DNA from 3 places in the Salipaludibacillus sp. CF4.18 genome. Region 2 is predicted to be linked to each of the others. Evidence: riboswitches for the same ligand, from Rfam matches in the RefSeq annotation. Region 2 holds a riboswitch; each other region holds the start of a gene.
The links. Region 2 has a riboswitch for cyclic di-GMP ahead of ACHABW_RS02830 (hypothetical protein). Riboswitches for the same ligand answer to the same signal wherever they lie in the genome.
Positions count from the first base shown of each region.

Region 1: linked by a shared signal. The riboswitch ahead of ACHABW_RS07985 (sensor domain-containing phosphodiesterase) and the one ahead of ACHABW_RS02830 (hypothetical protein) in region 2 are both predicted to bind cyclic di-GMP.
Region 3: linked by a shared signal. The riboswitch ahead of ACHABW_RS14210 (EAL domain-containing protein) and the one ahead of ACHABW_RS02830 (hypothetical protein) in region 2 are both predicted to bind cyclic di-GMP.

Region 1 is NZ_JBIMEV010000009.1:731-11,888, reverse strand. It holds gene ACHABW_RS08025 (hypothetical protein) at 217-549, shown strand; gene ACHABW_RS08020 (hypothetical protein) at 1,629-2,414, shown strand; gene ACHABW_RS08015 (DNA adenine methylase) at 2,414-3,319, shown strand; gene ACHABW_RS08010 (hypothetical protein) at 3,874-4,395, shown strand; gene ACHABW_RS08005 (hypothetical protein) at 4,440-5,057, shown strand; gene ACHABW_RS08000 (HNH endonuclease) at 5,077-5,805, shown strand; gene ACHABW_RS07995 (hypothetical protein) at 6,955-7,608, shown strand; gene ACHABW_RS07990 (hypothetical protein) at 7,624-8,337, shown strand; cyclic di-GMP riboswitch class I at 8,578-8,660, shown strand; gene ACHABW_RS07985 (sensor domain-containing phosphodiesterase) at 8,731-10,566, shown strand; gene ACHABW_RS07980 (response regulator transcription factor) at 10,624-11,158, shown strand, end outside.
Region 2 is NZ_JBIMEV010000002.1:180,352-191,509, reverse strand. It holds partial or broken gene ACHABW_RS02855 (DUF3231 family protein) at 189-494, opposite strand; partial or broken gene ACHABW_RS02850 (Spo0E family sporulation regulatory protein-aspartic acid phosphatase) at 596-673, shown strand; gene ACHABW_RS02845 (ATP-binding protein) at 819-1,859, opposite strand; gene ACHABW_RS02840 (hypothetical protein) at 2,302-2,496, opposite strand; gene ACHABW_RS02835 (sensor domain-containing diguanylate cyclase) at 2,829-3,569, opposite strand; gene ACHABW_RS02830 (hypothetical protein) at 3,576-3,782, opposite strand; cyclic di-GMP riboswitch class I at 3,870-3,955, opposite strand; gene ACHABW_RS02825 (EAL domain-containing protein) at 4,066-4,371, opposite strand; cyclic di-GMP riboswitch class I at 4,353-4,437, opposite strand; partial or broken gene ACHABW_RS02820 (transposase) at 5,759-6,286, opposite strand; gene ACHABW_RS02815 (DUF3231 family protein) at 6,348-6,662, shown strand; gene ACHABW_RS02810 (DUF3231 family protein) at 6,703-7,014, shown strand; gene ACHABW_RS02805 (hypothetical protein) at 7,310-7,468, opposite strand; gene ACHABW_RS02800 (PAS domain S-box protein) at 7,982-11,158, opposite strand, start outside.
Region 3 is NZ_JBIMEV010000022.1:58,441-69,598, forward strand. It holds gene ACHABW_RS14165 (class I SAM-dependent rRNA methyltransferase) at 1-199, opposite strand, end outside; gene ACHABW_RS14170 (queuosine precursor transporter) at 520-1,173, shown strand; gene queF (preQ(1) synthase) at 1,163-1,651, shown strand; gene yidC (membrane protein insertase YidC) at 1,879-2,700, opposite strand; gene ACHABW_RS14185 (hypothetical protein) at 2,646-3,011, opposite strand; gene ACHABW_RS14190 (hybrid sensor histidine kinase/response regulator) at 3,134-3,889, opposite strand; gene ACHABW_RS14195 (homoserine dehydrogenase) at 4,115-5,413, shown strand; gene thrC (threonine synthase) at 5,413-6,471, shown strand; gene thrB (homoserine kinase) at 6,468-7,400, shown strand; gene ACHABW_RS14210 (EAL domain-containing protein) at 7,517-9,982, opposite strand; cyclic di-GMP riboswitch class I at 10,110-10,195, opposite strand; tRNA gene ACHABW_RS14215 (tRNA-Arg) at 10,346-10,422, opposite strand; gene ACHABW_RS14220 (Cof-type HAD-IIB family hydrolase) at 10,660-11,158, opposite strand, start outside.

The DNA of each region.
Region 1 (11,158 bases), on a different contig from region 2:
AATTAACGAGGCAAATAGATTTGATGACTGGAAAGTTCACCGTAACTTAGATACAAAGCCTATTTTCAATGATAGGTATTGAGGGACTATGTACTGTAAAAATAGTTTAAAATGATTTATCACCTAAACTCAGGCCTGAAGGACAACAAATTTTAGAGATTATAGAATAATAGTACCGATGTTATATTCCGTTTAAGTAAAAGGAGCTGGTCTCAAATGCTAGAACAAATACCAAGTATAATCACAGAAAGTGTAATCAGGCTACGTTTTCCTTGGGTAAACCCAATCAGTGCTGAGTTTTCGGATTCGGAACAGGAATATTTCTGTGAGCCTGTACCTTGGTCATTCAACAAACCGCAATTGAAGATGTTTTATGTTTTATTAGCGGAGGTAGAAGAATGGTATATAGATCGTGGCTTGCCTGTGGAAGTAAAGATATATGACCTGCGAGAAGTACAAGGTCATATATTTATCGAAGCGATATGTGACTACGAAGAAGTCTCTGACATTATTGAAAAGTATAGAACTATTTATATGGGTATTAATTGATCTTCGATTGCATGAAAAGGATCAATAGGACTTGAGGAAGGTGGGATTAAAATGGAGCTTTATTTTTTGTTCTCACTAACTGCAATATATAATAAAATTGATGATCAACCTAAAAAAATTTATCAAATGAATAAGGAGAATGATTATAATATAGAGAACAAATGAAGATAAAAAATCAACAACCATTGAATCAATTCCTATTACCCTAAATCAATTCAAGTATTTAAGCGAGATCTATCTGTTTAGCCATCCTTCATCTCCTTCCAGTGTCATCCTCAAATGTAATGCATCCCCCACTATCAACAAGAACACTCATTCCAAACGTATAAGCACCGAGCAACCGAGCAACCATTTTCCAGAGAGCGGTGTCATCCTCACTTTTTAAAATAAAATTAATCAGACGATTAATGCAATCTACATAAGGAAGACTTTAGATTTTCAACTTAGGACTTGAAAGTGAGGGGTTCTGAGTTTTTTTGTCGTGAGATGAATTACAGAATGACCCACGAGATTCAAAATTCATAAATAGGCATGGGGTCTTGACTGTTAAATTGAGCAAGATGAGCAAATTAAGTCGTTTGAAGCACATTTTATAAGTTGCCAGAGGAGATGAACAATTAGATGTAAGTAAGGTTAAGGGTGGTAAAAGTTTTTTAAGAGGGTTTATTTCAAAGACGTAATGCCAACCTTTATCTACTAAATGATAATCGAGCAACCGAGCAACCAAATGATAATGCAGAGATTTCAATTTCCATATTTAGAGAATTTTTCTTTTAGGAGAATATAATTCACATTTAATATGACAAATAGAAATGGTGATTGTAATTTGACTTGTCAGTTTATCATCACTCATATGAAATTAAAAGTGAGCGACATTTAATAACTTTTACGCACATGAATTATTAATTTCGGGTCTTGGTTTTTAAATCATGAGGAGATGGAGTAAATTGTTCAGCTGATTTTGTTTTCTGAGGCAAGATTCAAGGATTTTGACCAAGGCTAATGTTTTTCTAAGATTGCACGTGAGATGCCATATAGGTTTATCAAACTAAAAAACCTATATGGGAGGCGTTTTAAAAATGGAAGATAATACAATATTTAACTTAGAGAAATTAGTAGAGAGTTTAGAAAAAACAGCAATAGTTATTGAAGGTAACGGTAATAACGTTAAGGGAGAAAAAGAAGTTCAAAAATATTGGGTAATAGAGGTATTGAAAGGTTATAACAACATAACAGACGAAATTAATTATGCGGTGAGGCTAACAAGTTTAGCTGAGGGACAGTCGGTCATTTTTTTCAAGCAAGACCTTGAAGATACTGTTTTATCTAAAAAACTACAAAAAAAACTAGGACAAATTGGTAAAATTCGCCCTAATTATTTAAAGGTTATATCGAACTGTATAGAGGATGCAATATTTAATCAACGGGAGAAGGTAATTCAAGTCGAAGATATTAGAAGTATAGTAGCGAGTGACATAACGATTGGTGTAAGTGTAAGTTCATATTATAAAATAATGGTAGATTGCTATAAGAATAACCCACATGACTTCCCAACAAAAAGCAGTGGTATTTTTGACAAATATAAGCATAAAGGTTGTATATTGGATGATCAAGAGTTAGGTAAAGACGGTCATTACCCAATAGCAATAATAACGGGTGAATTAAGACACCTATTAGTTATCATCAGGTCTGATAATGCCTACCATGATGTCTTAAAAGATTTTATAATAATGGGGGTTATGCATGCTGATAAAGATGATGGGAAGCTTTCCAAAGTTCGTAATTACGGTAAGAGTAAAAACGGAAAAAAGGCCACTGTCTTTATTTTTGACATTAATTTATCACTATCAGAAGGAGGTAAATAATGCCAAAGAGATTAAAATCCTCAGATCCTTTAGCAACACTCGGAGGTAAGTCACAAATAATTGAAATTATTTGCGAAATAATAGAGGGTGCAATAGAAGAATACGAATTAGTTGGAGCGGCAGATTACTTTATGGGAGGGTGTAGGTTATTCCTACACCTTGATCCAGAGAGAGAGTTGGATTTTAAGTTAGCAAATGAGATTGATATAGGGGTCATCAACCTTTTCAGATGTCTTCAAGACCCATATGAAACAGACGAATTAATAGAAGCAATTTGGTTGATGGCAGATTACTATACTTCAGAAGAGGAATTTAACGATGCAAATATTGCGCGACTAAATGAAGAGACACCTCAAGTGGAATCAGCAGCATTAACTTATATTGTATCTAAATACAGCCGAGCGGCCGACAGACAAATATTTTGTTTGACTAATACTTTTAATGGTATCCCTCCTAAGAGTCTGGATAAATTGTATCATTTAGAAGAAATACTTGACGAGGTTGATATTACCTGCGGAGATTACAAAGAACAATTCTACAAACACACTCATCGTGACGATATAATAAGTTGGTTTGATCCTCCCTATGTTAAAACAGAAAAAACGAAAGGTGGTCAAACGGAGCAAACAAAAGAAACCTATGGTTACTTGCACCCTTTTACATTAGAAGACCAAAAAACTTTGATAGATAATTTATTAACTACGAACAATAAAGTTATCTTAAGTGGTTATGACAATGATTTGTATAAAGCTCTCAATAAAAAGAATGGATTTTACAAACACTTTATTGGATTGGTCACCATTCCAAGTTCAGTCAGTGGTAGAAAGGAAAAAGAGTACATATGGGTAAACTTCGAGATACCTGAATGGCTACTTCCAGAAGAACCACATGATGATGAGTTGTAATATGTGTTAGACCCTCTTTTCTATAGGAGGGTCATTTTCTTATTGTACTTTTGTAGATTTATGTTCATCCATCGCCACTTGGTATTAAACAATGATAAGCAGTTGTACCGGAAGCAAGAGTTTCATTTCTTTATCCACTTAAAGTAGTTTGGGTATTTTTGGATATCACATAAATATAAGTGTCGTATAATATTCATGTATTTTATGTCGTTTAAATGCTTTGTAGTGGCGTCTAATACTAGGGGGTTATTCCTGTCCTATGGGGAGTATTTCATTGATGACAAGTCTAGTGAATCGCCTTACGTTTCGAGTTGGTTTATGTTGTCTAAAACGTTGTTATATCAATGTTAAATCAGTGGAAAATAATTAAGTATTTTTTAGAAATTGAGTATTATTACCTATGGAAATACGGTATAATTTAACTAATAAGTAGTTAGGATTTTATAAAAAATATGGTTTAAATACCAAACAGGGACAGGTGAATATGTATGTATAAAAATTAGTTGTTGAATTTAAGCTACTTTTATTCGGAAGCATGAGGGGGTGAATGTAAAATGGCAAAATACGCTTACATTGCAATAAGTAAGTATCAATCACTAACGTTTTTCAAGGGACTAGCACAAGATGCAGACGAGATCTTTTTCGACTTGATAGACAGCTCAGGAAGATGTGACTTCAGCCAGTATTACAGGCTCTTAAAACTTGTTAAACAAGGCGATACAGTGGTCTTGCATAGCTTATTTAACATCAGTAGTAACATTCAAGAGATGTATGACTTTTTAAAGTATGCAAGAGATGAAGTTCTGAACTTGATATTGTTAGACAAGACGTACGATGAAGAATTATTTCTTAGCGAAGAGGGGTTCCATTCTTTAGAAACACTATTGGAATTTGAAGATGTTTTTCAGAAAGATAACAATTGGTCGAGACGAGTAGGTCGCCCTTCGACATACCCAGAGAACTTCTACCTAGTTTTCATAAAGTACAAGTCTGGAAGTTTAAAGGCAAAAGAAGCAGCAGAAGAGCTGAATATTCCATTGTACAAGTTCTACAACAATGTAAAGGAATTCTCTTAATAAAGTTGATTCTTTAGGAGAAGCAAGATGTAAGGAGGAGGATAATGATGATCACATTCAGTGTTAATTATTCATTTGAGGAATTAAATGCTAGTAGTTTTAAAGCGTTGGAGAACGCTAATTTTTCTAACGATAATACAAGACGTTGGTTATCAGAGGCATTCGTCAAAGATTTAGAAGGAAAGACCCACGATACTATCAACCTTCAGGCATATGCTTATACTTGCAGTGTTAATGAAGAGAAGAGAATGGGGAAAAGAGACTTAAGCATTTTAAATAACTCAGATTTTGAAGCAGGTTATAAGGGCGTTTCAGAGGCAGTATTTTTCACCAAAGATACTATTGATAAAGTAGTGTTTGAGCTAGATTATGACTTTGATTTCAACAGGTTGGTAGTAGAGTTCGGACATCTACAAGATGAATTTTTTATATATGAAGGTGTAGATATTAGAAAAGTCTTGATAGTTGCTCTAACGGGGTCTGAATATATGATCAAAAAATTAAAGGGTTTGGTGGAGGAGCATAATCTATTTGATTTCATTCAAGAATTTTTATCAAATCCAAAGGTTATGGAGTACCTACAAATAAATTACAGTCAGCATGGATCGTATCAGACTGTTCAAGAGCCTGATCTTGAAAGTTTCTCTTTCAGCAGGCAATAAAAAATTGGAGGTTTTATATATGGGAAATAATCAGATTGACTTAAACAATGATGCAATTAATTTAGAGCAATATGAAGTAGACAAGTATTTGCTTGAAGATGATATTGAACTGACGGACAGTGAAGTAGCTGAACATTGGCGAATTCCGTGGAAGCCAATCGAAGATGAAGATAGTACGGATGTCGCTATTAAAAATTATTGGAACGAAAAGCAGAGGTATTTAGCAAGAATGCGAAAAAGTAAGAAGAGGCTCTTAGGCGGGGTGTTCCATACATTTTCTGATGGGTGTTCTTTTCTTGTAGATCGAAATGCAGGTGAAATTTATCGATATAATAATAATAAATACTTTTATGAAATAAGGGAAGGGAGTATTTATTTAATAGAGTATAATTCCAACAATGTAAGGTTAGTATACGGTGACGGAGAATTCTCTACATCCGAGACATATTGGTTGAGAAACAATAAAAAGGAGGTAAGTAAAAATAACTGCAGAGGTTTTCATTTGCCTAAGGGTAATATAAGGCAAAATAATATATATCTTAAAGACCATCAAATTATGGCAGTCTTGTTCTGGGGACAAAAAATAATTGAAAATGCAATTGATGGAAAGGATTACGACATTAATCATAGAAACTTAGATAATGATGATAATCGACCTGAAAACTTAGAATTAGTTACTAAAAAAGAAAACAGACAACATGCAACTTTAATGCGGAAAATAAGAGCAGAAAAGTATAACAATATGTAATGTAAGGTGGTAAAGCAACAATGTTTAGTTGCAGGAGAGTACTATATGGATGCAAGGAAGCGAGGTGCCAATCGACACCTCGCTATTTTTCTGTCCTCATACTCATACCAAGCCAAAGGCAGGTATCAAAGAAAACGTCACTTTAATCCCTGTATGTGAGTGATTTATCGAGTTCTAACCAAAGTATGATTTTTCTGTAGACAAACAGGAGAGATGAAATGTCTGTGGGGTATAGGCTTTATAGGGTGAGTATAAGTAGAATATATTATAACGCCCCCGTTACGAAATAAGAAAAAAGTTTCCTAGCGTTACAAGGTAGGATCAAATCTTGTAGCGCGTATGTTTCATAGCTATAAAATTAAAGAATAAGCGTTACAAAAATCATTGGAATCCTTAGATTTAGTAACGTATCCGTTGCCAAGCCAGAAAAACAGGCATCAGCTGTTACAAGAAATGTCTGTAGTTCAAGAATCAGTAACGTCCCTGTGACAAAACTAAAAAGACACCGATTAGGTGTTACATTTCAAGCTCAAACTTCAAGATAGCTTCTTTCTGGAAACTGAGAGCAGCGTATTAATTATCTGATAGTTGAGGATATAAAACCTATAATAATTTATTTTGCTTACTTAACCTCACTTCCAAGGGAATTAGCTGATATCACTACTATTAATCTCTACGCGTTAAACAATTCAGAGATAGTTATATTAACTTGCTTAAACATAAGTTGATCTTAGTCTAGTTCCAAAAGCAATCTCCCACAGTTCTTCTTCCTTCATTGAAACAACCATTTAATAGCCAGTAGCATAGAGTATCGATGGGAATTATCAACATCAGACAAGCTAAATTCTATCACGCACAAGTATCCATTTTTGCAATTGAAACAAGACAATAAATATGTTTATTAGGGTATAGGTTGAGGATTTTCCTTAGTAAAAAGCATAACCTTTCTCTATTTAGATGATTTTACGCTTGTACTTCTAAGGTTTCACAATAAAACAAATAATAAGTAATTATAATCCTAAGTACTTGTTGTAATAATCCCTAAGTATGTGTTGAAGGTAGTTCATAATGTTTGTTTTTGGTGTTCTCATAAGACTTTACTCAAAGAAACGCAACAGTGTAGTCAAAAAATAGAAAGGAATGATTATCATGGATTTAGAGGAAATACTAGAAGCAGCGTTTACACGAGTCTTTTCAAAGTATGGAGAGAAAAAGGAGAATTATAGTGAAGAAGATAAAGATCTATGGCTGCAAAGATTGAATGGAATGGAAGAAATACTTTTATACGTGAAGATATCTGATAAAGATTGGTTTTTGAATCGTACTAGAAAGCCAAAAAGCCAAATGAGCGATTCAGCATATCGAACGTCTAAACATCGATTTAAAAAGGAAATGTTATCAAAAATAGGCGAGGATATCTTTGACAATATTAGCAATAGCACTTCTGCAGATGAAGTAAAACGCATAATAGAGTTGTTTAGAACGAGGTCTGGCTTTCGTAATATTAAGAGAGCGTTTCTAATGGACTTGTATAATGAGTCTATTTCAGAATGTGGTGATGCTGAATTAACTTCGGACCAGAAATTTGAAAGAATCATCAATGTAAGGGATAAAACTAACTCGAGCTATGGCAAGCGCGATAGTCTTAAACTCAATTTTATTGAAAGTTTTAGAGTTTTTGATGATCCATGCTTTTCATATACAAAACAAGCGGCAAATCTATTTGCTGATAGAGAATTTAACTTTGACGAACTATTTGTAGCAATCAAAATAGATTTAGACAGTTTCAATAAAAACCGATAGGAGGTGCCTTTAATAATGAAAATTTTAATGGAGCTAGAGAAAGCAGTTCATGAAACTCAAGAAAACTTAAAAATCGTGGTTGATGAAGAGGCAAGAGCCTTAGAACATCAAAAATTCAATGCATTAATGGAGATTGTCACTTACGTTAATTCATTAAGCTGGCTTAAGCAGAAAAATGCAAAGGAAAAACTACGATTTCTTCTAAAAACAAAATTCGATAAGGATAATGCAGCTGTCGAGTTCAATACGACTAAGAACGCAATAGAAGTCTCTCTTAGTCGTTCTCAAAAAATATTATCTAAGAGAATAGGTAATGATACGATTCGTCTAATATTAGCTGGAAAGGTAGACCAGGCAATGGCAAAGCTCAGGGAATCTACTAACCAAGGTGGACAAAATAATGAATTAATTCTAAATGGGGTATTTGAGTTTTTACCCAAATCAGAAAAGGGCGCATTCTTAATAGAAGAATGTGGGAGAGAATTGTACCTCCTCGGCAGATTGTCTCGTTTTAACATAAAGAAAAATATTGGATTAGTAAATCAGAAAAAATTAGCTCACGTCTTATATATCATGAGTAGGTCCGATGAAAGAACAGCTGATATCAAAGAAACGCTTACAAGTTTCTTGGAAGGAGATTTTGCAGACGTTGAAGGTTCTCAAATATCTGTCAAAGATCAAGTCGGTATGGTGTTCGAGACTCTAGAGGAGCAAAATCTATTTAGTTAAAAGTGAAGTTTACGCATAATCGAAAGTAAATCATATTCATTAATGTAGCTTGATTATGAAACTTACTGGCAGTATTATCCCTCATGCTATTCTCATCGCAAATTTAGGACAGATTGCGGTGGAGTAGTTACATATAATTTTATAAAGCAAAACCTTATGTCATATTTTGTTTGTTTATGTCAGTTTTTATGTTATATTATACAAAACAATACTTTTGGAATAAAATTATTGCACATATTGAAATGATAATAGCAAAGCTATGGAAACATAGTGACGCAAAGCTATAGGGGCTAAAGCAAAAGCAAAGTCAGCCAGTTACCGTTTCAGGACAACACATCCTGTGTCATTCGGGGTGTGCTTTTTTGTTTAAATATGGAAGAGGGGATGGTGCCCATGAGAAAGAGTACAAGGCAAAAATGGCAAAAAGAAATTATCTTTACTGGTCAAAATCGAATCTTAGAAATGCTTGCCAACAACATCCGGATTTCCCCTATACTTGAAGAATTGGTGATTATGTTAGAAGAACAGATATCTGGTTCGATAGGCTCTATCCTTCTTTTAAACAGGAAACAAGGTGTGCTAAACCACGGTGTTGGACCAAATCTTCCAAAGAAGTACATAAAGTTTATTGAAACTATTCAAGTGGGACCAAAAGAAGGCTCTTGTGGGACTGCTGCCTTTCGGAAAGAAACTGTCATTGTTTCGAGCATAAAAACTAGTCCTTTATGGGAGAACTATAAAATAGTAGCTTTAGAAAGTGGACTTAAAGCATGTTGGTCGCTTCCCATCTTCACGCCAAATAAGAAAATGGTGGGGACATTTGCCATTTACTTTTCAGCTAGGAGAAGTCCAGATTCAATGGATATGAAAAGGCTTGAGCCCTTCGTTCGTTTGGCCGGGATTGTTATTGATTATAAAAGCCCCGAGATAGAAGAAATCAGTCATGTAGATCCTGTGACGGGGTTACCTAATTCCACTCAACTTAAAAGCAACTTAAAAGATTTATTGTATCAATCTATGGAAAAGCAATCTTGTTTAGCTGTTGTGTTCTTAGATGTTGATCGTTTTAGTGTCATTAACAGTATCGGAGGCTATGAATTCGGAGATTTTGTATTGAAAGATATAGCCAAAAGAATATCTCACTGTTTAGGTGAAAATTGTACTATAGGTCGTTGGAATAGCGATAAATTCATTTGTGTCATTCCTTTTCAAACACAAAGAGACATACATACGTTTATTGACAAAGCATTGGATAGCTTAACTAGTCCATTTAAAGCAGAAAACCACGAATTTCTGGTCACACTCAGTATCGGTATAAGTTGTTACCCTGATGATGGTGTGTATGTTGATTCATTGGTGAAAAATGCTGAGATTGCTATGAAAAGGGCCAAAAGCAAAGGAGAAAGCTCAATTGTATTTTATAAGCCTTCTATTAACACGGATCTATCTAAACAACTAATTATAAAAAATGAACTTCGCCAGGCGGTTAAATTGAATGAATTTGTCTTATATTATCAGCCACAGGTTGATTTAATTAATAATGAAATTATTGGCTTGGAAGCTCTTATTAGGTGGGAGCATCAAACTTTGGGGACAATACCTCCAAATGACTTTATTAACATAGCAGAAGAAACAGGGTTAATCAATCCAATTGGAGAATGGGTTTTACGAAGAGCTTGTGAAGATGTGAGAGCGTTATCATCTCAAGGGTATCCGAGTTTTCGATTATCAGTTAACATCTCGGGTATTCAATTTCGTCAGCCAGATTTAGTAGAAAGTATTCGAGATATCATTACTGATACAGGGATAAACCCAACAAATTTAGTTCTAGAGGTAACGGAAAGTACGCTCGTAGATAATATAGATTTTACCGATCATCAATTAGATAATTTGAAATCCTTAGGGGTTCATATTGCTCTAGACGACTTTGGCACTTTATATTCTTCGATTAACTATCTAAAGTATTTACCAATGGACATCATGAAGATTGACCGATCTTTTGTTCAATATATTGAATCTGAGAAGAAAGACTTAGAAATATTAAAAACAATTATTCAATTAGGGAAAAATTTAAACCTTAAAGTTTTGGCTGAAGGAATTGAAACGAACGAGCAGCTATCTAAACTCAAAGAGCTAGGTTGTGAGGAAGGGCAAGGGTACCTCTTTAGTCGACCATTACCTATAAAAGAACTGAAAAAAGTATTAAGAGGTTACTTAAATAACGTATAACTGTATACCATTGAATGTCATTAAATAACCCGAATATTTAAAGGGAGGTAAGAGGGGATGGGCTCAAAGCTACAGTCCGAAAAATTTAAACCGTTATACATGGGCAATGAAAATAAATTGTCAAGCCAGGATAAAGATGTAATATCGGAACATTTAAATGAATTGTACCATAAAGAAAAATATGTTAACCTCCTATCTGTTCCAAAATGGATTTTTTATATCGTTGATGGGTATTGTAAAATGACAATCCAAGACCTCGAACATACATTAAATTTCTTAAAGGGTAATCAAACTCACGTACTGCTGATTAATAAGGATAAATTAAATGATACTCTTTTACCTTACTTGTCAATGCCAGTTAACGGAATGACCTCACTCCCTTATATTAAGAGAAATCCTAAGATTGTAATGCAAACAATATTAGATAAAGGCTTATTTTTAGATCCTGATTTTCATAGAGTAGTTGCTTTAGAAATGGACCGTATAAATGGAAAAAAACCTATAATAAGGCTGATCCTAAAGAAAGAAAAAGTGACTTGGTTATTATCGGAAAAGGAACAAAATATTCTACAGCTCATTCTAGATGGACTCA
Region 2 (11,158 bases):
GCCCGATTACGGGAACGAAATAATTTTTTTTGCCTAGAGACGTCTTACAATAACAAATTAAATATAAAAGGGACTCTATATCCCAGTAATATTAGATAAGAAAAACCTAGCATGGGAAAACCGCCCGAGCTAGGTTTTTCTTATCTAATAAATTTTATATCCTGCCCAAAAGAGCAGGTAAATCCTCATTATTCATCATCCACTTTGCTGTGGTGTAATGGTGGTGGAATTAACCAACCTTTTTCTTTGTTTAACTTCAAAAATTTGGAGCCTAGTGCTGCTTTATCTGTATGAAACTGACCAAACATCATCGCAATATCTTCTCTGATGGATTGCCCCATAATTTGGCTACAAATAACTAGACCTAGAGCTATTTCAGCTGATGTTGCGGCAGAGACAGCCGCATCTTGAAATCGAGCACCTGCTGGAATATCATTGAGATCAGCTTTGGGAGGTACTGGAGTCGCAGGAGGTAACGCCACCCCATTTTCTTTAGGAGGAAGTCATGGCAACTCAAGAGAAACCTATGGATAAGTTAGAATATAAAATCAAGTTACCGTAGCCGCATGATAAATACTGGTCATTTAAGGGGTCTCACTCACCCACTATTAAATGTAGCCAAGAACTTGATATTTACTTGAATAAATACGATAAAATAAAATCACTTAGCTAGTTAATTCTACTTTTTTCAACTCCACATTATGAACCAAATGCAACACAAAATTTTAATGGATTTCCATCTCTCTTTTTTTCAAATAAGAGCAGCAACAGCTTACATCTTTAAACCTCTCCCTTATTGCAAGAGGAAGATAGAAAGACTATTTGGAGAAACGGATATTAAATGTCGTTCCTTCAGGACTCGATGTATAATCGATTTTGGCATTATTTCTCTTGGCAATGGAAAAACAAATGGGTATTCCTAAACCTGTTCCTTTATCTTTAGTAGTAACAAAAGGGGTTGCAATATCCTCTATGATGTCAGAGGGTATTCCTTTTCCTTCATCCATAATGGATAAAACCATCTTATTATTCTCTTCATACGTCATAATTCGAACTTTTTTTCCTGCATTCATGGCATCTAAGGAGTTATTAATCAAGTTCAAAAGAAGCTGTCGAATTTCGTTTTTGTCAATAAGTAAGTCTGCGATATTACTCAAATGTAAGTCAACCAATTTACCTTCTTTTAGAGCTCTTGTTTCTAGCAATGGAAGGACGGATTTTATTAATTCATTTAAATTACACTCCTCCAATTTTTCAGGTTTATCCTTCGCTATATCAAGAAATTCAGTAAGGATATCGTTCACACGGTTGACCTCATCAATCATCAAATCAAATATAGGTTTTTGTTTTTCAAGTTCTTCGTTTTCAGCCATCAACTGCAAAAAACCTTTAACACTAGTCATTGGATTCCTTACTTCATGGGCAACACCTGCTGCCATTACTCCGATAAGATTTAATTTTTCATAGCGTTGCTTTTGCTTTTCACGTTCTTTCCTATCTGTGATGTCACTAAAAGTGACAAATATCCCGTTTATATTAGGAAACAGTTTTACTTCGAACCAACGTTTTGAAAATTCAGATATTATCTCAAATACTTGGGGTTTTTGTTCTTCATATGCTTTATGGTAAATGGTGTACATTTCTGTATCTATGTATTTAGATGAAACATCCCAAACACTTGTCCCAATAAGTTCTTCTTTTGTCCTTTCAAAAAATAGTTCTTCTACCTTTAAATACGGTTCAGCTGCCTTATTAATAAATTCAAATTCCCAATCGGAATTTAAAAAATAACAAGCTTCAGACATATTTTCTAATATTTGGATCATATCTAATTTATTTTCAAGCGACTTTGACGGCATTTACGTACCTCCCATTTGTAGCTTCGTGGATCTCATCACCTCTATAGCATCATCGAATGTTTTTAAAATAAATTCTCTTATCTATACATTTCTACAAAAAATATCATTTCTCTTCATAATCAATCAATTCTTGAAGAAGGTAGCCATAAAATTGAGTACATAACCTGCCTCCGCTTCCCTTTCATTGTGAAAGTCTGTTACAGATAATAGGACTTAGTTCAAATTGTAAGGGAGAGTTACAGGAAGACATCAGCTTTTAGTTCCTATCGAGCTTTTATTCATTGTTTATTGGAAATAAAAAACGGAAGGCTGAATTACTTCACTAAACCTTCGTCTCGCTATTGTAATTTTCATATAAGAAACAGCAACTATTTTATAATTACAATTACAATTTCATTAAATTTAACCTTTCCAAGTCTTCTGCCAAGACGATTATACCCCTCTATACTTTTCTTATAAAGTAATCTGTAGTTGTTTCATTATTTACAACTTCATCAATTACCATTGATTCAAGGCAATCTTCAATACCAATATCACTTATTAATGCCCTTATTTTTTGTGACAGCACAACTATTCTTGAAATTACTTCAATTTGGTTCCTACTTACTTTTTCTATAAGTTTAATATTTTTAGCCACGAGATCCCCCCACTGTCTATTGTTTTACTTTATAGGACTTTGTTTATTGTTGAAAGTCACTTTAAAACCAGAATAAATTACTTTAGTCCTTTTTCCTCATACTTTTCTTATTACCTTTTACCCATATTTAAATAACATTAAACGCTTATATCTCAAAATCTCATTCTTTTTATAAAAAAAACCGAGAAGACATACCAATGGCACGTTCCCGATTCTAATTCTAGCATTACATAAACCCTACATATATTATTCTCCGCCTGTCTTTACTGAATTCTATTTTTAACGGTGCAAAAAATTTCTACACAGTGAAAAGAAGAATGTCAGAAAGAAATCTATTCGCCAGTTTTATTGAAATAAGAATAGCGATTATTCCCATTATTTTTCGAGTAATACATAGCATGGTCCGCCTGTTCTACCAATTGTTCAATATTCCTGTTTTTACTTGCTTCTATACTAATACCAATACTTACGGATAATGCTATTTCGTCACCTTTAACTATGAAAGGTTTGCCAAACTGATTAATAATCGATTCTGAAAGAGATTGAGAATATTGGGTATTATCATCGCCTTGTGATAATATGACGAATTCATCTCCACCGTATCGACAGAGTATATCTTGTGATCTAACACACTCATTTATCCGCTCGGCAATCTGAATCAAAACACTATCGCCGTCTTTATGTCCATAGGTATCATTAACTGATTTAAAACCATCTACATCTATAAATAGAATGGTAACTTCGGTTTCCATTGGTAATGTATTTATATATTGCGTTATAAATTCCCTATTATTTAAACCTGTTAATTGATCTTGATGTGCAATGATATCTAATTCAATTGTATAAACCAAAAATATAGCCATCGTTTTTAAAAATCTTGTTTCCTTTTCTGTAAATGTATAGGGTTCAGTATCCATAGCACATAAATTCCCAAATACTGTTCCATTACTTAGAACAATTGGAACGCCTAAAAAGCTCTTAATACCCAAGCTTTGTGTAGGAATGAGATTACATGCTATCGGGTGATAACTTGTATCATTTATGATAAGTGGATCACGTCCACTTTGAAGGATAATATTTCAGTAAGCATCTTCGAGAAATAAAGTGGTTCCTGCATCGAATAAAACTTTATTTCGATTGAATACATGGGTCAGAATAGAATGATGCTTGTCGGTTATTTGTGTTACACAAAAGGTATTTGTGCCAATATACTCACTAACTAATTCAAGCATACTTTTAGAAGCCTCATTTAACCTTTCATAACTTTGTCCCATTAAAGAATTCATTTGCTCACCTCCACCTTAACGTTCTCTATTGATTTAAAAAACGACCTAAAGAGGTTGGGATATATTAAATCATATCCGTCTTCCTTCTGCGGTAACTCGGCTACCATAGCTTATTTGCCTTTAGGCCCATAGTTTTGCGTCCCTACCTTTCGATAGTTTTGCTATTATCCGAAGTTATACTTTATGGGAATATTTACCCGTTTATCATTATAGCCATTCCAATATAAGAAGACAACTTATTTATTTTAAACACTAAACCCCCATGTCTTTTAGTTGTTTCAACTTACGAATGGCGACATCGGTTTTTTCCATAATTTTCAAGGATTAAATAATGTGGATCCAACTCTGTTTCCCTTAATATTTGGGTAACCTTGGATACTAAATTACCTTGATAAAATTGCTGAACAAACAGATTCACGGAAACTGTTTTTAGTGGATATCCTTCACTTAACCATTGTTTTTGTTGTTTACAAGCCTCCCTTAACACCCATTGGTAAATTGGAATGATTAAGCCTGTTTCTTCAGCAATGGGAATAAAGTCGGCTGGAGAAACTATTCCTAAATCTCCCCTATTCCAGCGGGCTGGCATGACCTTATGGTTTTAGCTCCTCTAGTTTTGCGTCCACCCATTTCTGAATGTTTGCCTTTTTCATTTTACATTTTTTAATCACCTTACTAAAGACCTGATACAAAAGTTTTTAATAATATTTATTTTATTATAATATGACAAATTTCGGAATTTAATGATTTACCAATAAATTAAAATAATTCCTTTTACGTAAAATCCCCCGCGAGCAAAAAGAAATTTCAGATTATAGGGACTGTGGTTATCCTTTTTTAGTGAAAGAAAACGCAATAAAAAACAGGAAACCAATCAGATGGAATACTTATCGATATCGGACAAGCTATTCGTTCCTAGGATCGTATTGTCAAAAATTATATAGATCAAGAATTACCCAAGATATTCTTTTTAACTTGAAACAGGATTTACGTAGATGAGGAGTTACATCATTTTCCTACAAACCAGTTGACAGGCTGTAGCTGCTAGCCCTTCACCTAAAAGCATTTCTTTTATCGTTTCGTTTCATCACCAAGATAAACATAAGCCAGCATTCTGTCATAGTTGTCTCTTTCTTCAGTACCTGCAGCGAGCAAGGTGTCATCCTATTTGCTATTCCTTTGATGAGCGGCAGACCAAGTATATTTCATCTCTTTTTCAGGCGTTACAGCACCCTATTGCACTTTCTTTCGTTGACGTATAAAAGAGACCCTCACTTAATTTGGATTAAAACCTTGTTTAGTAAATAGTAATAGAAAGTATCATTCCTAATCTGACCATTAATAGGTAAGTCACATACCTCTTTTATAGCTTGAGCTAGCCGAGGAAAATTTTTAGAGTATAATCTCTAAGTTTACGGTCTCGAGATTTAAGAATCTGTCTCGCTCGTTCTGGTGTTACTCCTATTATTTCACCTAGTACTTTTAAAGTCACTTTTCTTTCATCAAATTTTACACTATAAAGTTTAATATATCTTGGGTCTAACTTGCATGGTTCTAGATGAGAGTTCGTGGAGAGCCATTTATCAAAAACAACAATCTCATTATCTGGTGATCCATGGTCATAATAGATTTGCTCTCTTAAGTACTTATCAAGTTTCACCATTCGCTCAAAGAGGTATCGTAAAGTCCATCTCGTTGCCCCATGATTTTTTTCTAACTCAGTTAAATCGCGGGGTAAAACACCATAGGTTTTAATTCCCCGAGTAAATAACCTAGTTATTCCTGAATTATTGATACTTCCTAGTTAAACCATAATTTTAACCGAAGTTATACATTTTTCCAGTTCCATTGAGAATAACCATGTTGATTCCGCTATTTTGACGTGCTTAAAACAGATCTTTAAAAATAGGTGAGTTTTTGGACAGACTACTCCCTTGGTCTGAGACTGAATTTTTAAATACTGGTATCAAGATGTTTCACTCTAGATTTAGGTCTTGGATTCGCCGAAGTACTTTCCAAAAGAAATCTTGATAAACGAAACTCGAAGATAATTTAAAGTAAAGCGATCGTCCAGACTTCACTAATTTGCTGGCCACTTTAATGAGCCTTGTTCGGATGGCATCAACTTGCATGGTCTTTTGTTCTTCTGGAAAACAAAGCGTACGTAGCCAATTCGTTAGGTTATACGCTAACAGGCTTAACATCATCTTCGCCTCATTGACTTGGAAAGAATGGCTATTCATTTTATCTAAACCAAAGCCGTTCTTAGCTTCCTTGATGTAGTTCACCATCGTCCCTCTTTTTTGGTAAGTAAGGACAATATCCTTGGGAGAAAAGGCATCTAAATTAGTCACTAGGAACGCATGGTTAAACAACAATTCGCCTGCGAGACGTACGGATTTTATAATCACTTTTCTAGGCTTAGACCATGATTTTGCTTGATAAACCGTTTCTTCAAAATAGCACTCCGTCTTCGTCACGTCGGAAGGGAGAGATGAAGGATGTAGTAAGGAAATTTTTGTGGCGTGGTACAAAAATTTATACTAAACACATTGAGGTTTTTGAATCCATTTTATCTTTAGAAGACCTTATCCAAAATCAGATGATGCTGAAATTAGTAATTCAACCGTTGCACCGTTTTCTGACCGACTAATGATGTACCATAAATCACTTTTTGGCTCAACGTCTATCGGTTTTTATGGGGTTGCAATTGGTACTTCACAACGGGCAGAATTGGTCATGCATTTCTCTCGACTATCTGTTGAACTGCGGAAATATATGGAAGATGGTACAAATATAATGATTAAAAATAAATGGATGGAGCAACCACCTGGAACTATGGATAAAGTAAAGTTAACACAACAAAAGAAGCAAAATTAAGGTATGTTTAGTAATCTAAACAAAAGGAAAGGCCTGTAAAATATCCCATTATGTTTGTATTCTCTTAAGTGATGAGTTTCTTCCTTCTGAAAGTTTATGGAATACTTTACCCACCGCATCCACATCCCCTACTTTTTCCGATAAATTGATGATGTTCTATCTTCTAACATTAAATGGTATAGGAATTGGAAATTATGGTAGGAATTTTAGTGCCAGTCCAAGACGTGATATAGGGCTATATTACACTAGGCTTATGTCAGAAGCGAGTCTCTTAGCAGAAGATGGTGCCAATATAATGATTGAGAACGGATGGTTAGAACAACGCCGCAGACACCTGACAGGGATCAATTAGCAAATGAAAAAAAGTAAGATTAAAGTATTCAAACAGCAAACAATGTAAAGAAGAGTTGATACTATTCAACTCTCTCCTTCATATTTCCCACTGAAAACGAGAGCGCTACAATTATTCACTCTTCTATTAAACAATAATTGCTTATTAATTAGTAATCTCCGACTATAAACATAAACCTTATACGATGGTATAAATTCAAGACAAAAAGCACCACAAAAATGCAGTACTTTTAACTATGACTAATTAGACTATTATTGAAATACGACTCTCTATTTGCTTCTTAAGAGTTAATAATTCATCCAACTAATTCACATTTAGTGTTTAAAACAGAACATAATTCACTGATATCGTTGCGAATTGCTCCTTTTAATGAGTAATCAGTGGCTTTTTCCAGTTCAACGTTCATTTTGTCGATTTCATTTAGAATTATTTGTTTCTCGACACTTGAAAGCAAGAAAACACCCCTTTCCATTTTTATACAAGTCTATTTAAATGTAATATACCACAATTCCATGAAATTAAAACTTAATATATATTTAATCTATTTAAACAAATTGTTACAATTTGCTTTGCAACGTTCTTCATTTGCACTAGATGTTTAAATGATTGAAGTATTACATCTAGTTTATCACCCAATAACCTTTTATCTATCTGTTCAAATTTGTCTTTCATCTGAAAAATAATAGTGAAAGTTAATTCCTGCTTCTTTTAATATACATCCCTGTCTCTTAAACAAATTTTCGAGTTGATTGAGTTTCATTCACAAAAAAAGCGCTACAATAGCTCGGTGTTCATCATGTTTGTTATTTCTATTATCAATCTATTAGAAGATTGTATTGGAACAGTAGAATACGAAAAATGAACTTATACAAGAGATATAAATGCCGAGTAACAAGGAACAGGAAAGGTTAATATGGATGTGAAGGCATTTATGCCTTCACATCCATTCGTTTGATACTTCAACATTTTAAGACTGTTTAATCGGTAAAATCACCTCAACAGTTGTTCCTTTATCGACGGTACTTTCAATATTGAATGTTCCCCCATGTTCTTGGATGATCTTGTGACTAATCATTAACCCCAGTCCCGTTCCTTTTTCTTTTGTACTATAGAATGGTTCACCAATATTTTTAATTCGATCATCAGAGATGCCACACCCTTGATCAATAAACCTAAAGATAATTTTATCTGAACCGTACCAATTCGTTTGTATTTTGATTACCCCTCCGCTGGACATAGCTTCTAATCCATTTTGAAGAATGTTGATAAATACTTGTTTGATCTGATGGTTATCACAAGTGAGAAAAGGCAGTTCAGCATCAGTCTCTTGTATAATTTCAATATTGTTCATTATGGCTTGTGTACTAATTAATGTAACTATATGTTCTAACAGATCATATATATCCGTCAGTGTCATTTTACTTGCTTGTGGCTTAGCAAGGGACAGGAACTCACTTACAATCTCTTCTAACTGATCGATCTCGGATAACATAATAGTCGTATAGTTAGGTTGATCTAACTCCTTCTGCATGATTTGAAGAAATCCCTTTATCGAAGTCAAAGGGTTCCTAATTTCGTGTGCAACGCCTGCTGCCAATTGTCCTACGGCGGATAACTTTTCCGTTTTTCGTATATATTCATCTATTTTCTTTCTCTCTGTTATATCACGACCTACAAATACAAAATCTTCTATTTCATCCCCACCATCAAATACAGGGGTTCCCTGAACTTCTAATTGAACCCATTCGCCATTAACATGCTCACATCGAAACTCAGTTTGAATGGGTCTTTTAGTTGAAATCATTTGGTAAAAACTTTCTTTCATATATAAACAATCTTCAGGGTGAACCAAATCAAAAATTGATTTCCCTTCATACTCTTTTGGTGACTTTCCTAATAGGACCTCATGAGAAGGCGAAGCATATTTAACTGTTCCGTCTAAAGTGCATACACCTACTAAATCCAACATATTATCGGTAATAAGACGGTACTTGGACTCACTCAATTTAAGCGCCTCTTCTACCTCTTTCCTTTCTGTAATATCAGCACATGAACCAATGACCTCGACAACCTTCCCACCTCTCCTAATAGGGCGTAAAATGCAAATGTAATGGATTCCATTCACTTCACCTTCGTAAGTGACATTATCTTCACCATTCCATGCTCTCCGATAATGTTGATTTACCTTTTCGGAAAAGTGGGCGGACAGAAAATCACTTGATTCCCTTCCAATTATCTGTTCAGGAATAAGATCCATTCGATAAAGTAACTCGCCATCACATAAAGTATGAATAAATATACCATTTTGTTCAATAAACTTAAAGATCATCCCTTGTTGCTGTCTAACGGTGTCCGACAATTCTTGACGGGCTATTTTTACGGCCTCTTCTAACCATTTTTGTTTAGATAACTCTTGTGGAATTCCATGTTGATCTATAATTTGCTCGATTTCCACAAAGTTTTGTACAAGATCCTTTGGAGGTAAAGGTTTACTAAATAAAAACCCTTGAGCCTCATCACAAAGATTCCGTTGAAGAATAACCAATTGATCTTTTAATTCGACTCCCTCAGCAACAACGTCAAGTTTTAACTCATGAGCCATTGCAATGATTGTTTTGACAATGGTGGCATCATTCGAATCTTTCGTACAATTACGAACAAATGATTGATCAATTTTAAGTTTAGTAATTGGTAGTTCCTTCAAGTAAAGAAGAGAACTATATCCTGTTCCGAAGTCGTCTAAACTTATTTGTACACCTATACTTTTTAATTCATTTAAGACTTTGAAACCTTGCTTAATATCCATCAACATACTTTCCGTAATTTCAATTTCGAGGCATTCAGGCTCTGCAAGGGGAATAAATTCTCCAGGAGGAATTAAACCCTTCTCCGAGTGTTGCCAACGAATTAATGCCTCAACTCCTACTATTTTGCCTGTAGTTAGATTGATTTTAGGCTGATAATAAAGACAAAACTCATTTTTTTTCAGTGCTTTTCGAAGGTCTGTCTCTATTTCAAATTTTTCAAAGTTATGTTCCATTTGATTAGAACGATATAATTGAAAATTGTTTTTCCCTCTATGTTTTACCAGATTCATAGCTGCATTTGCCTTTTTAATTAACGTCTCGGCATCTTCTCTATCGTATGGATAAAAGCTAATACCAATACTGGCTGTAGTATATATTTCATACTGATCTATATGGAAAGGCTCTGAAAAACTATCAAGAATACGTTCCGCAACAACATATACTTCCTGTATATTCTTATTTAATTGAGAAACAAGAAATTCATCTCCACCATGTCTTGCTAAGATCTCCTTGTCATGAAAGCAATGCTTTAATCTCTTTGAAACTTCTTGTAATAGACGATCTCCAACTCCTTGCCCTAACGATTCATTAATTAAATTAAAGCGGTCTAAATTAAAGAAGAGAACTGCCAAACTCTTAGTCGTTTCTTCAGATAAAATCGTTTGGAGATAGTTATGGAAATGACATCGATTGAATAACCCTGTTAAAGGATCATGGTAAGCCAAATATTCAATCGTTTCCTCCGCCTTTTTCCGAGCAGTTATATCAATTAGCGTTTCATTTATCGCAGGTTCATTTTGAAAAAAAGTTTTAGAACTATGTGCTTCCATATGAATAATTGTCTGATCTTTTTTTATAAGCCTATATTGATAAGGTTCGCTCGAAAGGCTGCCTTGAAGACGTTTATTTATCTTTTTGGCTACCAGTAACCGATCTTCAGGATAAACTATATCTAAGACATTCATACCTATGATTTCTTCTACTCTATAACCTATCATTTCAACTGCTTTACGATTTACATATGTGATCATTTTGTCTTGAATAGTATAAATGCCCACCAAAGAATCTTCTGCCAAATGACGGTATTTCGATTCAGCTTCTGTTAACGCCTCTTGTGTATTTTTAAGTTCAGTGATATCTTTGAGAATTCCATACACCCCAACGATTTGTTTATTTATAATAATGGGTACGCTAGTCATATTAAGTTCTATACGTTCCCCTTTTTTACTATAAATAGCCGTTTCAAAGATTTTTGGTTCGCCTTTTTTTGTTAAATCAAAGTGTTGATTTGTCTTTTCTAATTGATCTCGAACGATATAAGAAACGAAAGATTGATG
Region 3 (11,158 bases), on a different contig from region 2:
TCAAAACCCAACCGACACCTTTATTTTGTAACCCATAATAACCCTTGCCTATGTATGTCCCTTGCTCATCAACCACATTTAAATGCTGTCCCTCTTTGGTCAACACCTCAGCATTTACCAACGCATCCTTCATGATTAACGGAAACCCCGACTGATATTTATCAGCTAACTTCATCTTTACTTTCACAGTTGTCTCCATCACTTGGTGCCTCCAATCCACTAGTATGTCCTAACATATCATAACGAAAATTATATAAAAAAGAAATAAACCAACACCTATGAAGCCTAGGTGGACGACTTTACTAAAAACTTCCTACTTACTTTTAGGTGTAAAATGTGCTAAAGTAGACGATTGAGCGGAGTTCGCAACCATCCTCCGCTATAAAAACAAAAACTAGGAGCTGAATAAGATGGAAAATAATATTGTCGTTTTAAACGAGAGTCAGGATGACACTGCCTGTCTTTTTTGCACGCCATTTACTCTAGGTAACTCTGTCTTTAATAAAAGAGGTGTTTGCCTTGAATAAACAAGATAAGCTCATTTTACTCGTTGGGATTTTCTTTACGGCGTTGTTCGTGTCAAATGTGGTATCGGTGAAACTATTTACCGTTGGATCTGTCGTATTAACTGCGGGACTGTTAACTTATCCATTAACGTTTTTAATTACAGACTCCATTTCAGAAGTTTTCGGTAAAAGTACTGCGAAGAAAGTTGTCCTGATTGGGTTATTCACAAACCTTATGATGCTAGTGTTCTTCTTTGGTGCTGTCCAACTACCGCCAGCTGAGTTTTGGGGAATGCAGTCGGAATTTGAAATGATTATAGGCGCTGTTCCAAGAGTAGTTGCGGCTTCTCTTATTGCTTATTTTTTATCTCAACTATTCGATGTCCATTTATTTCATAAACTCAAACAAGCAACGAATGGCAAACACTTATGGCTTCGTAATAACGCCAGCACCTCTGCCAGTCAGTTATTAGATTCCACAATCTTCGTTACAATCGCTTTTGCGGGAACGATGCCCTTAGGAGCCTTGGTATTTATGATCGTGACACAATACCTTGTAAAATTAGTGATTGCTTTAGCAGATACACCATTTGTTTATATGACAGTGAAGTGGCTCAACAAAAAAGACCAAGTCACTGAAACGGAGGGATCAACTTATGTCTCATAACCGAGAAAAAGAAGTCAGCCTACTGGGTAATATGAATGTCGAATACAAAATGAATTATGATCCGACGATACTCGAGGAATTCGAAAACCGTCATCCTCAACGTGATTATTTTGTGAAGTTTAATTGTCCAGAGTTCACGAGTCTTTGTCCAATAACAGGTCAACCGGACTTTGCAACAATATATATTAGCTATATTCCCGATAAAAAAATGGTTGAAAGTAAGTCGTTAAAGCTTTATTTATTCAGTTTTCGCAATCACGGAGACTTCCACGAAGATTGTATGAATAAAATGGTCAATGATTTGGTTGAACTGATGGATCCACGATATATCGAAATATGGGGAAAGTTCACTCCACGTGGCGGTATCTCGATTGACCCATATGTGAATTACGGAAAGCCCGGCACCAAATACGAAAACATGGCCGAGCACCGTTTAATGAACCACGATATGTACCCGGAAAAAATTGATCATCGTTAACTAACATTTGTTTTCACAGAAAAAGTGGTGTCATAAGGTATTGTACCTTTGACACCTCTTTTTTATAAGGTGACTTATAAAATTAGCAGCTACCTTCACACCGCAAGTATCAAGGGAAAACCACCCTCATTACGAGTAGCACCTACACGTACTACGTAGGTGCTACTCGTAATGAGGGTGGTTGAAGCAGACGCTGTACTTAACAAAAGACGGCTATGCCGTTTTTCTTATTTATTACCTAACGCTGTATTTAACGCAAGCTGTTTTTCACGGTACATCCATTTGAACAAAGCCGTTTGGAAGATCAAGAACAGACCACCAATTGTCCAGTATAAAGGCATTGCTGCAGCGACAGAAAAAGAGAAAACTCCCATCAAAACAGGTGTAATATATCCAAGCATCGCCATTTGTTTTTGCTGTTTCTGATCCATCCCGATTTGAGAAACTCTAAATTGGATGAAATATACGATCCCCGCCAGAAATGGCAAAATCCCATCCGGTTCTCCCAGATTGAACCATAAAAAGCTGTGTTGAGCGATCTCAGGTGTCCTCATAATCGCATAGTAAAAGCCGATTAATATCGGGAACTGAATAAGCATCGGCAAGCATCCCATAGAAGTAATAGGATTAAAACTGTGCTTTTGATAAAGGGCCATCATTTCTTTTTGCATTTTTTGCTGGTCTTCTGATGACTTTTTCTCTTTGTATTTTTCTTTTATTTCATTCATCTCAGGCTGGATCACGGCCATCTTTGCCCTAGAAGCAAGCTGTGTTTTCTGCTGTCTCATCATAAGTGGCATGAGTACCATACGAAGCAAGAGTGTCATAAACACTATCGATAAACCATAGTTCCCACTGAAAGCATCTGCCAGGAACTTGATAGAAAACGAAAAAGGGAAAATAATATAGTGATTAAATACCCCTGATGTGTCAGCACTAATTGGGTCCATATTTACCTGGCAACCAGTCGCTACCATTAAAACCATCAAAGTTATTATAATGAGTTTGCTATATTTTGAAAAACGGGTGAATACAGATCTTTCTTCCACAATAATATACCTCCTCGAATTGGTTGTTTGCTTGGATTCGAGAAGGACAAATAATCGGAATCATCCTCAGGACCTTCTTTTCGTTTCATGATTCTGGTTATCCACGTACGCCGTTTCACATTGTGATCAGCCATTAGGTTTTCCGAACCGCTTAATTGTTCACATACACTTAGTTTCTTTTGTGACATATGACGATTGGCTGCACCGGACTCTTGAACCATAAAATGTAAAAGATGCGCACCCGCAAATGTCATATATAAACTTATCGTTATGAGAGCTGGCACTAAATCATGGGATATTTCGAACATCATCTGTATTCACCTCCTTCTATGAAAAATGGGAATTCGCTCGTACTGAAAATTAGATAAGTAAGCCTATTATCAACTATAGATCAGTAAAAGTCAAAGTCCTATATATTAACTCCTGAGTTGCTCTACTCTTCTTCCGGAAATAAGATTTCTCCATCTTTGCCTTCTTTTGATTGGATAAAATTTAACAGTGTTTTAGAAAGATCCTTAGGTGGATATGGCTTTGTCAGATACTCATTCACTTGGAACCTTTCCACCTTTTCAACTGACTTGTCCAAGGCAGAGGAAATAATGATTGGTAATTGCACCGTATCTTCGTTTTCCTTTAGTTGTTTGATAAGTTCCCAGCCATCCATATCGTCTCCTAACATTAGGTCGACTACAACCGCTGCCAGGGGTTGCTTCAATATATCAGTATAGGCATTTTTCGGATCATAATGATGAAGCACTCGAAATCCACTAGCTTTTAACTCCTCCGATAGTAAAAGGGCTAGACTCGTATCATCTTCAATAATCATCACCGTTTCCCCGTTTTTCAAAGGAACTTCTGGTGAACCTTTAATGACTGTACCCTTATCTATCGTATTATCCGAATCGAGTGGAATGCTAAAGTAGAATGTCGAGCCTTCTCCTTCTTTGGATTCCACCCACATTTCTCCCTCATGCCTCTCGACAATTTCTCTTGAGATAGCAAGTCCCAATCCGGTTCCAACGATTTTTTTACGGTCACTTTGATCAATTCTCTGAAACTTATTAAATAGTTTCTCCAATGCTTCATCAGGAATTCCTAATCCGTAATCCCTGACACTCACAATCAAATGGTTCTGCTCATTTTTCAATGTGAGGGTTATCTCCCCACCGTTTGGTGAGACAAGTATTATAAGGAAGGAGAAAAATCCATAGCTTTAATTACTCCTTGTTAACGGAGGACATTTGTCTAAATCGACTAATAATGACGCTTCTGTTTTTCTAGAAGGATTGAATCAAAAGCATTTCTACTATTATTTTCGTCAAAACGGTTGTATTCTCGGCATTTCCCCTCTATAATGTCCTTTATACAAACACATATGTACTTTAAATAGAGACAGCACAGGAGTTGATAGATCATGGCACAGGAAATGAATATAGGCTTGTTAGGATTTGGAACAGTTGGTACAGGTGTCCTTCAAATTATTCGAGATCACCAGGATAAATTGCAGCACCAGTTAGGTTGCAGTATAAAGGTTAAGATAGTGCTCGTTAGCAATCTCCATAAAGAAAGAGAGATCACGATAGATGACGATCAATTGACCCTAAATGCAGATGATATTTTGAATGATCCATCGATCGTTGCTGTCATTGAAGTGATGGGCGGAATTGAAGATGCAAGAAGGTACATCCGTCAGGCACTGGAGAATAATAAGAATGTTATCACAGCTAATAAAGACCTCATGGCTATTCATGGCTCTGAGCTACTCGAGCTTGCAAATAAACAAGGGTGTGATCTATTCTACGAAGCTAGTGTTGCTGGAGGTATCCCTATTCTTCGTACATTAGTAGAAGGACTTGCCTCTGATAGAATCAGTAAAATGATCGGAATTGTAAATGGTACAACGAATTATATTCTTACAAAAATGTCGAAAGAGGGCCGAGGATACGAAGAAGCTCTCCAGGAAGCCCAAGCGTTAGGCTATGCAGAAGCAGATCCAACTGCAGACGTTGAAGGAATCGATGCGGCTAGAAAAATCAGTATTTTAGGTACGTTAGGCTTTTCAATGAATCTGGACCTCGATGACGTTTCTATCCGTGGTATTACAGAAGTCACAAGAGAAGACCTTGCATTTTGTGAACAACTTGGCTATACAATGAAGCTCGTTGGCATTGCCAATCGCTTTAATGATAAAGTAGAAGTAAGTGTTCAACCAACACTCGTTCCTCATGAGCACCCTCTTGCATCTGTTGACGATGAATACAATGCTGTATATGTATATGGAGATGCAGTTGGAGAAACGATGTTTTACGGACCAGGGGCCGGTAAATTACCAACAGCCACTGCCGTAGTATCAGATTTAGTTGCTGTTTTGAAAAATAACCGTCTCGGAGTGAATGGAAACAGTGTGATCCTTCCTCAATTTGAAAAGAAGCTGAAAGACCCCGATGATATTCATGCAAAATACTTTTTACGTATTCATGCAAAAGATATTTCAGGTACATTCGCTTCACTTACACACTTGTTCCATGAGAACGAAGTAAGTTTAGAGAAAATCCTGCAGCTTCCATTAAATCAAGGTAAACTTGCAGAGATTATTGTTGTTACTCACGCTGTTTCAAAGAAAAACTATGATTTAGTATTAGAAAAATTAGCCGATGCGGATGTTGTTGTGGAAGTGAAAAGCAGCTACCGTGTGGAAGGGGACCGAAAATAATGTGGCGAGGTTTGTTAGAAGAATACAAAGCTTATTTACCCGTTAACGAAAATACACCCATGCTTTCCTTGCAAGAAGGGAATACTCCCCTTCTTCCATTGAAACATCTTTCTGAAAAATGGGGGATTGAACTTCACGTGAAATATGATGGGGCTAATCCAACTGGTTCCTTTAAGGACCGTGGAATGGTAATGGCCGTAGCAAAAGCTAAAGAAGCTGGCAGTGAAGCAATTATGTGCGCTTCTACCGGGAATACTTCCGCTGCTGCCGCCGCATACGCCGCACAAGCGAAGATGAGATGCCTCGTTGTTATACCTGAGGGCAAAATTGCCATGGGGAAACTTGCCCAGGCTGTTGTTTACGGTGCTGAGATCTACAGTATCGCCGGTAACTTCGATAATGCTCTGCAAATGGTTCGTAACCTTGAGAAGCAGTCGCCTATTGCACTAGTAAATTCCGTGAATCCTTATCGCATTGAAGGTCAAAAAACAGCAGCTTTTGAAATCTGTGATGCATTAGGCGCTGCACCTGATGTGCTAGCGATTCCTGTGGGAAATGCCGGTAACATCACCGCTTATTGGAAGGGATTCAACGAATATCACAAAGCAAAAGGAACTGGCCTACCACAAATGAGAGGTTTCGAAGCTGAAGGCTCTGCAGCAATTGTGCAGAATAGAATCATTGATAACCCTGAGACTGCTGCAACTGCCATCCGCATTGGTAATCCTGCCAGCTGGACACAAGCTGTACGTGCCTCAGAGGAATCATCAGGTAAAATTGATTTCGTAACAGACGGTGAAATTCTTGAAGCCTATAAACTACTTGCCCGTGAAGAAGGTGTTTTTGCTGAACCCGCTTCTTGCGCCTCTATTGCCGGAATTAAAAAGCAATTAGATTCAGGAGAAATCAAGAAAGGATCACGTATTGTTGCTGTTCTAACAGGAAATGGACTGAAAGATCCGAATTACGCTATTGACTCTTCTCTCGTTCAGCCTACTGCTTTACCTAATGAAGAATCCGTCGTAATTGACCATATGTTAGGACGTGTAAAACGATGACAGCCGACTTTAACGAGCTGTTTTCCATCAAAGTCCCAGCCAGTACAGCAAATCTAGGCCCTGGTTTTGACTCGGTGGGAATGGCGTTGAATCGATATTTAACTCTACGTATAAAAAAAAGTGACGAGTGGTTTTTTCACACCGTTTCCGAAAACCTTGAAGGTATTCCTTCTGGTGAAGATAATCTGGTCTATAAAATCGCTGCCAAAATTGCCAGCGAATACGATAAAGAATTACCGGCCGTTCAAGTAGAAATGGAGAGTGACATTCCGCTGGCACGAGGATTTGGAAGCAGTGCCACCGCGATTGTTGCTGGAATTGAGCTTGCAAACCAATTGTTGGATTTAGAACTCACATCCGATGAAAAGGCACGCTTCGCAAGTCTCGAAGAAGGACACCCTGATAATGTTGGTCCGTCCATATACGGAGGAATGATTATTGGTAGCCATCGAGAAGACGAAACTAATATTGTCTTAGCTGGCGTACCTGACATCGATCTTGTTGCCGTGATACCTGAATATGAATTAAGTACGAAAGAATCTCGTGGCTCTCTGCCAGAGGATTTCTCTTATAAAAAGGCCGTTGAAGCAAGCGGCGTCAGTAATGTGCTTGTCGCAGCCATATTACAAGGTAATTGGGCACTGGCAGGCAAAATGATGGGAAAAGATCTTTTCCACCTTCCTTACCGTATGCCTTCCATTCCTGAATGGGAAAAAGCAAATCAGCTAGCTGAAGAACTTCCTGTTTACGGCGCTACACTTAGCGGAGCAGGTCCTATCGTACTCTTTTTCATACCAAAGGGTAATGGCCGCGAAATTAAACTCCAATTGCGCAGCCACTATCAGCAGCATCGCATCGAATTACTTGAGATTGATGCGCATGGCGTGACAGTAGAAAAAGCAACAGCTACAAATCAAGTACAAAAATAATACATTTTAAGCTAAAAAAGAAGCATTGAATCATTACCGCGATTCCAATGCTTCTTTTTAGTATGGAAAAAATAAAAGTAATTCTAAAGCTGAAAACTTTTCTTATTTCTTATTTCCTATTTTGAGGTAAACTTGCAAACATTACTTTTTAAAACCGCAGCTTCAAATTCCTCTTTCGGTAAAGGCTTATTGAAGTAGTATCCTTGTCCAATAACGCAATTAAGTTCTTTTAGTAATTTTACTTGATCCTCATTTTCTATCCCTTCAACGATTACATGCAGCGCCAAATTATTTCCTAAATCAATGATACTTTTAACAATCGCTTTTTCTTTAGGGTCCTTCAATATATCTTGGAGAAAAGATTTATCTATCTTTAGTTCATCGATCGGTAGATCTTTCAAATAGTTCAGTGAAGAGAAACCTGTCCCAAAATCATCTATGGAGATGAAAACACCTAATTCTTTTAGCTGTTTCAAAATGGGGAGTGTCTCACTTTTATTTTGCATCACACTCTCTGTCATTTCTACACATAAAAGTTTCGGATCAATATTATTCGCTTGTAGTACTTGTTGTATTTTTTCCGGTAGTTTACTTCCAACTAATTGTACGGATGATATATTAACAGCAATTCTGATAGGAGGAAGACCAGCGTCCAACCATTTTCTAAGTTGGCTGCATGTTTCTTGAAGTACCCAGTCGCCAAGAGGAACTATTAACCCTGTTTCTTCTGCTATTGGAATAAATTCGTCCGGAGGGATAAAACCTAGTTTCGGGTGTTCCCATCGTAACAATACTTCTGCACCAATTATTTCAGTCGTGTTTAAATCATTCTGTGGTTGATAATAAAGCTGAAATTCGTTATTTATAAGTCCGCTTCTTAAGCTCGTCTCAATCTTTAATTTACGTTCAACCAACTTATTCATATCTTGTGTGAAAACCTGATAATTATTTCGACCTCGTTGTTTTGCTGCATACATCGCTAAGTCAGCATTTTCAAGAAGACTCTTGACGTCCTCTTCTCCTATGCTTGAACTAATTCCGATACTGCAAGTCGAGTAAACCTCTTGTTGATCAATCATAAATGGTTCATTAAAGGATTGAAGAAGTCTCTCTGCGGTTTGATTGGCATCATCTTCATCCGGGTTATCTAATAAGATAACATACTCGTCGCCACTCAATCTCGCAACGGTGTCCTTGCCACGAACAATAGCTTTAATTCGTTTAGCAACTTGAATTAATAGTTGGTCACCAATTCCATGCCCTAATGTATCATTAATAAATTTAAACCGGTCTAGGTCTAAAAAAATAACGGCTAAGTTTTGCTCCGATTCCGGGTTTACTACTGTATTTTTTAGCTGTTCATTTAGGAAATTTCGATTTGGCAAGCCAGTTAAATCATCATGAAAAGCCATATGTTCAATCTTTTCTTGCATGCTTTTTTGTACTGTAATGTCTTTACATATCCCATATATTCCTTGTATTACTCCTTTAACAATGATTGGGATATTGGTTATCACTAAATCAATTTCTTCCCCTTGTTTATTTACAATCGAACATTCATAATTTTGTGGTGTTGCCTGCAACGATTGAGTGAAATGGTATAAAACCTTTTCTAAATGTTCTTTTTTGAGTAATGGTATAAAGGATTGTTGAATAAGCTCTTCATATTTATATCCTGATAGTTTTTCACAAGCAGGATTAACATTATAGAAATTACCATCTAAGTCCAAAGTAAAAATGGCCTCCGAATGATTCATAAACAAAGAACGATATCGTTCTTCACTTTCCTCCAGGTTTTCCGTCATTAATTTCTCCTGAGTGATATCTTTGCCCATTGATAAAAGAGCCGATTGTCCCCTAAATTGGATCTCTTTTAATGTAACCTCTAAATCTACTGTATTACCCTTTAACGTTGTTACTTTATATTGAGTTGCTTCCTCTGTCTTTCCCTCTAACGGAATATTTGTTCTTTTAAGAGCCGTCTCATGATGATGAGGAATAAGATAATCAAAAATTGATTTACCGAGAAGATCCTTTTGGTTATTAGCTTCTATTATTTTTATTGCAGCATCATTAACAAATAAAATTTCATTATTTCGGTGAATAACGATCGCTTCTGAGGACATTTTTACAATGTTTTGATAATTTGATTCACTTTCTTTTAATTTTAATTCAGAACGCTTTCTTTCTGTAATGTCATAAGCTATGAGAACTGCTCCAATGACTGCGTTATCCTCTGATAAAATTTGATTTCCATTCATGATGTAATTTCTTTTTTCATCGTTTTTCGTTTTGACGGCAATTTCAAGATCATTTACTTGATCACCATCGATTATCCGAAATAACGGGGTTTCTTCTAATGGAATCGGTTTAATACTATCATCATAATATATATCGAAATAGCTCGACCATTCCATAGGAGAAAGATCTCGATCATTGGGAATACCAAAACATTTATGATGGGTAGAATTAGTATGAATGATTGTTCCAAAAGCATCCGCAATAACAATTGCATCTTTTGAATTCTCAAATGCTAACTCATATGTAGAGACTTGATTTAATATCCTTTGTTTAGAAGACACGTCTTTACCCCCAAGTTTTTAATAACTTATCAGACTTTCTTTATATTAACGACTCTCTTCCATAAAACAGAAATAGCTATTCTCAATGGAGAATAGCCAATAATTTTAATATTAAATACTTCGTTATATTGGTAACCAGGCGATCGTAGTTTATTAAACCTTAGACCCTAAGCTTTGCGTCCTATTCTTTAAAATAGTTTGCCTTTTTCTATTATTATACTATTCCCTATTGAAGTTATTCAAACCCTCTAATAATTTCAAATACAAACGTAAGAATATAGCCTAAATAGGTAAACTTGACTAAAACTGTAATACCATTTTAAAAGAAAAACCCCTAGGTTAGAGGGGGTTAAATATATGTAGTGGTGACCCTGAGAGGATTTGAACCTCCGACCTGCCGCTTAGGAGGCGGCTGCTCTATCCTGCTGAGCTACAGAGTCAATTAAGAAAAACGGCAAAGCCGTTCTCTTCTTATAAAAGCTCACTTTCCTATTATAAAGCAAAAGTGAACTTTTTCAAAGTTGCAATGCGCATTTCTAACGTAAACACGCTCATTTTGTAGATCAGCTTGCTCATTCCTCCGTGCTTCTCGCTTATATATTCAGCTATACCGCTCATAACCTCTAACCATAAACATAACGAGTTACTTAGGTAATAATAAAGCTACTTCTTTTATTCTATAACAATCCAAAATGTTTTAATCCGTGTAATATACCATCGTCATCAACGTCTTTCGTTACATACGAAGCCTGTTTCTTCAACGCGTCACCGGCGTTACCCATCGCAACACTATTTACAACGTAGTCAAGCATTTCAATATCATTTGGACCGTCTCCAAATGCATACACATCCTCTTTAGCAAATCCAAGGTGATTCATCACAGCTTCAATTCCCTTTGCCTTAGAGCCGCCCTTAGGCACGACATCTGTAGAAAATTCGTGCCAGCGCACAAAGTCAAACTTCTGAAAACTTTCTTTATATGGACGCATTTCTTCCGCTGTGTTAAATAACAACGCCTGGTAAATATCTCGGCCATTTAAATAACTGGGATCGTAAGCCGGATGTTTAAATTTCAATGAAAGACTGATACTCTCTTCAATTCTAGCATGATATGGTATATTAGCTTTCATATCAAGATGGTCCATATATACTAGAGGGTGATCATTATTCACTGCT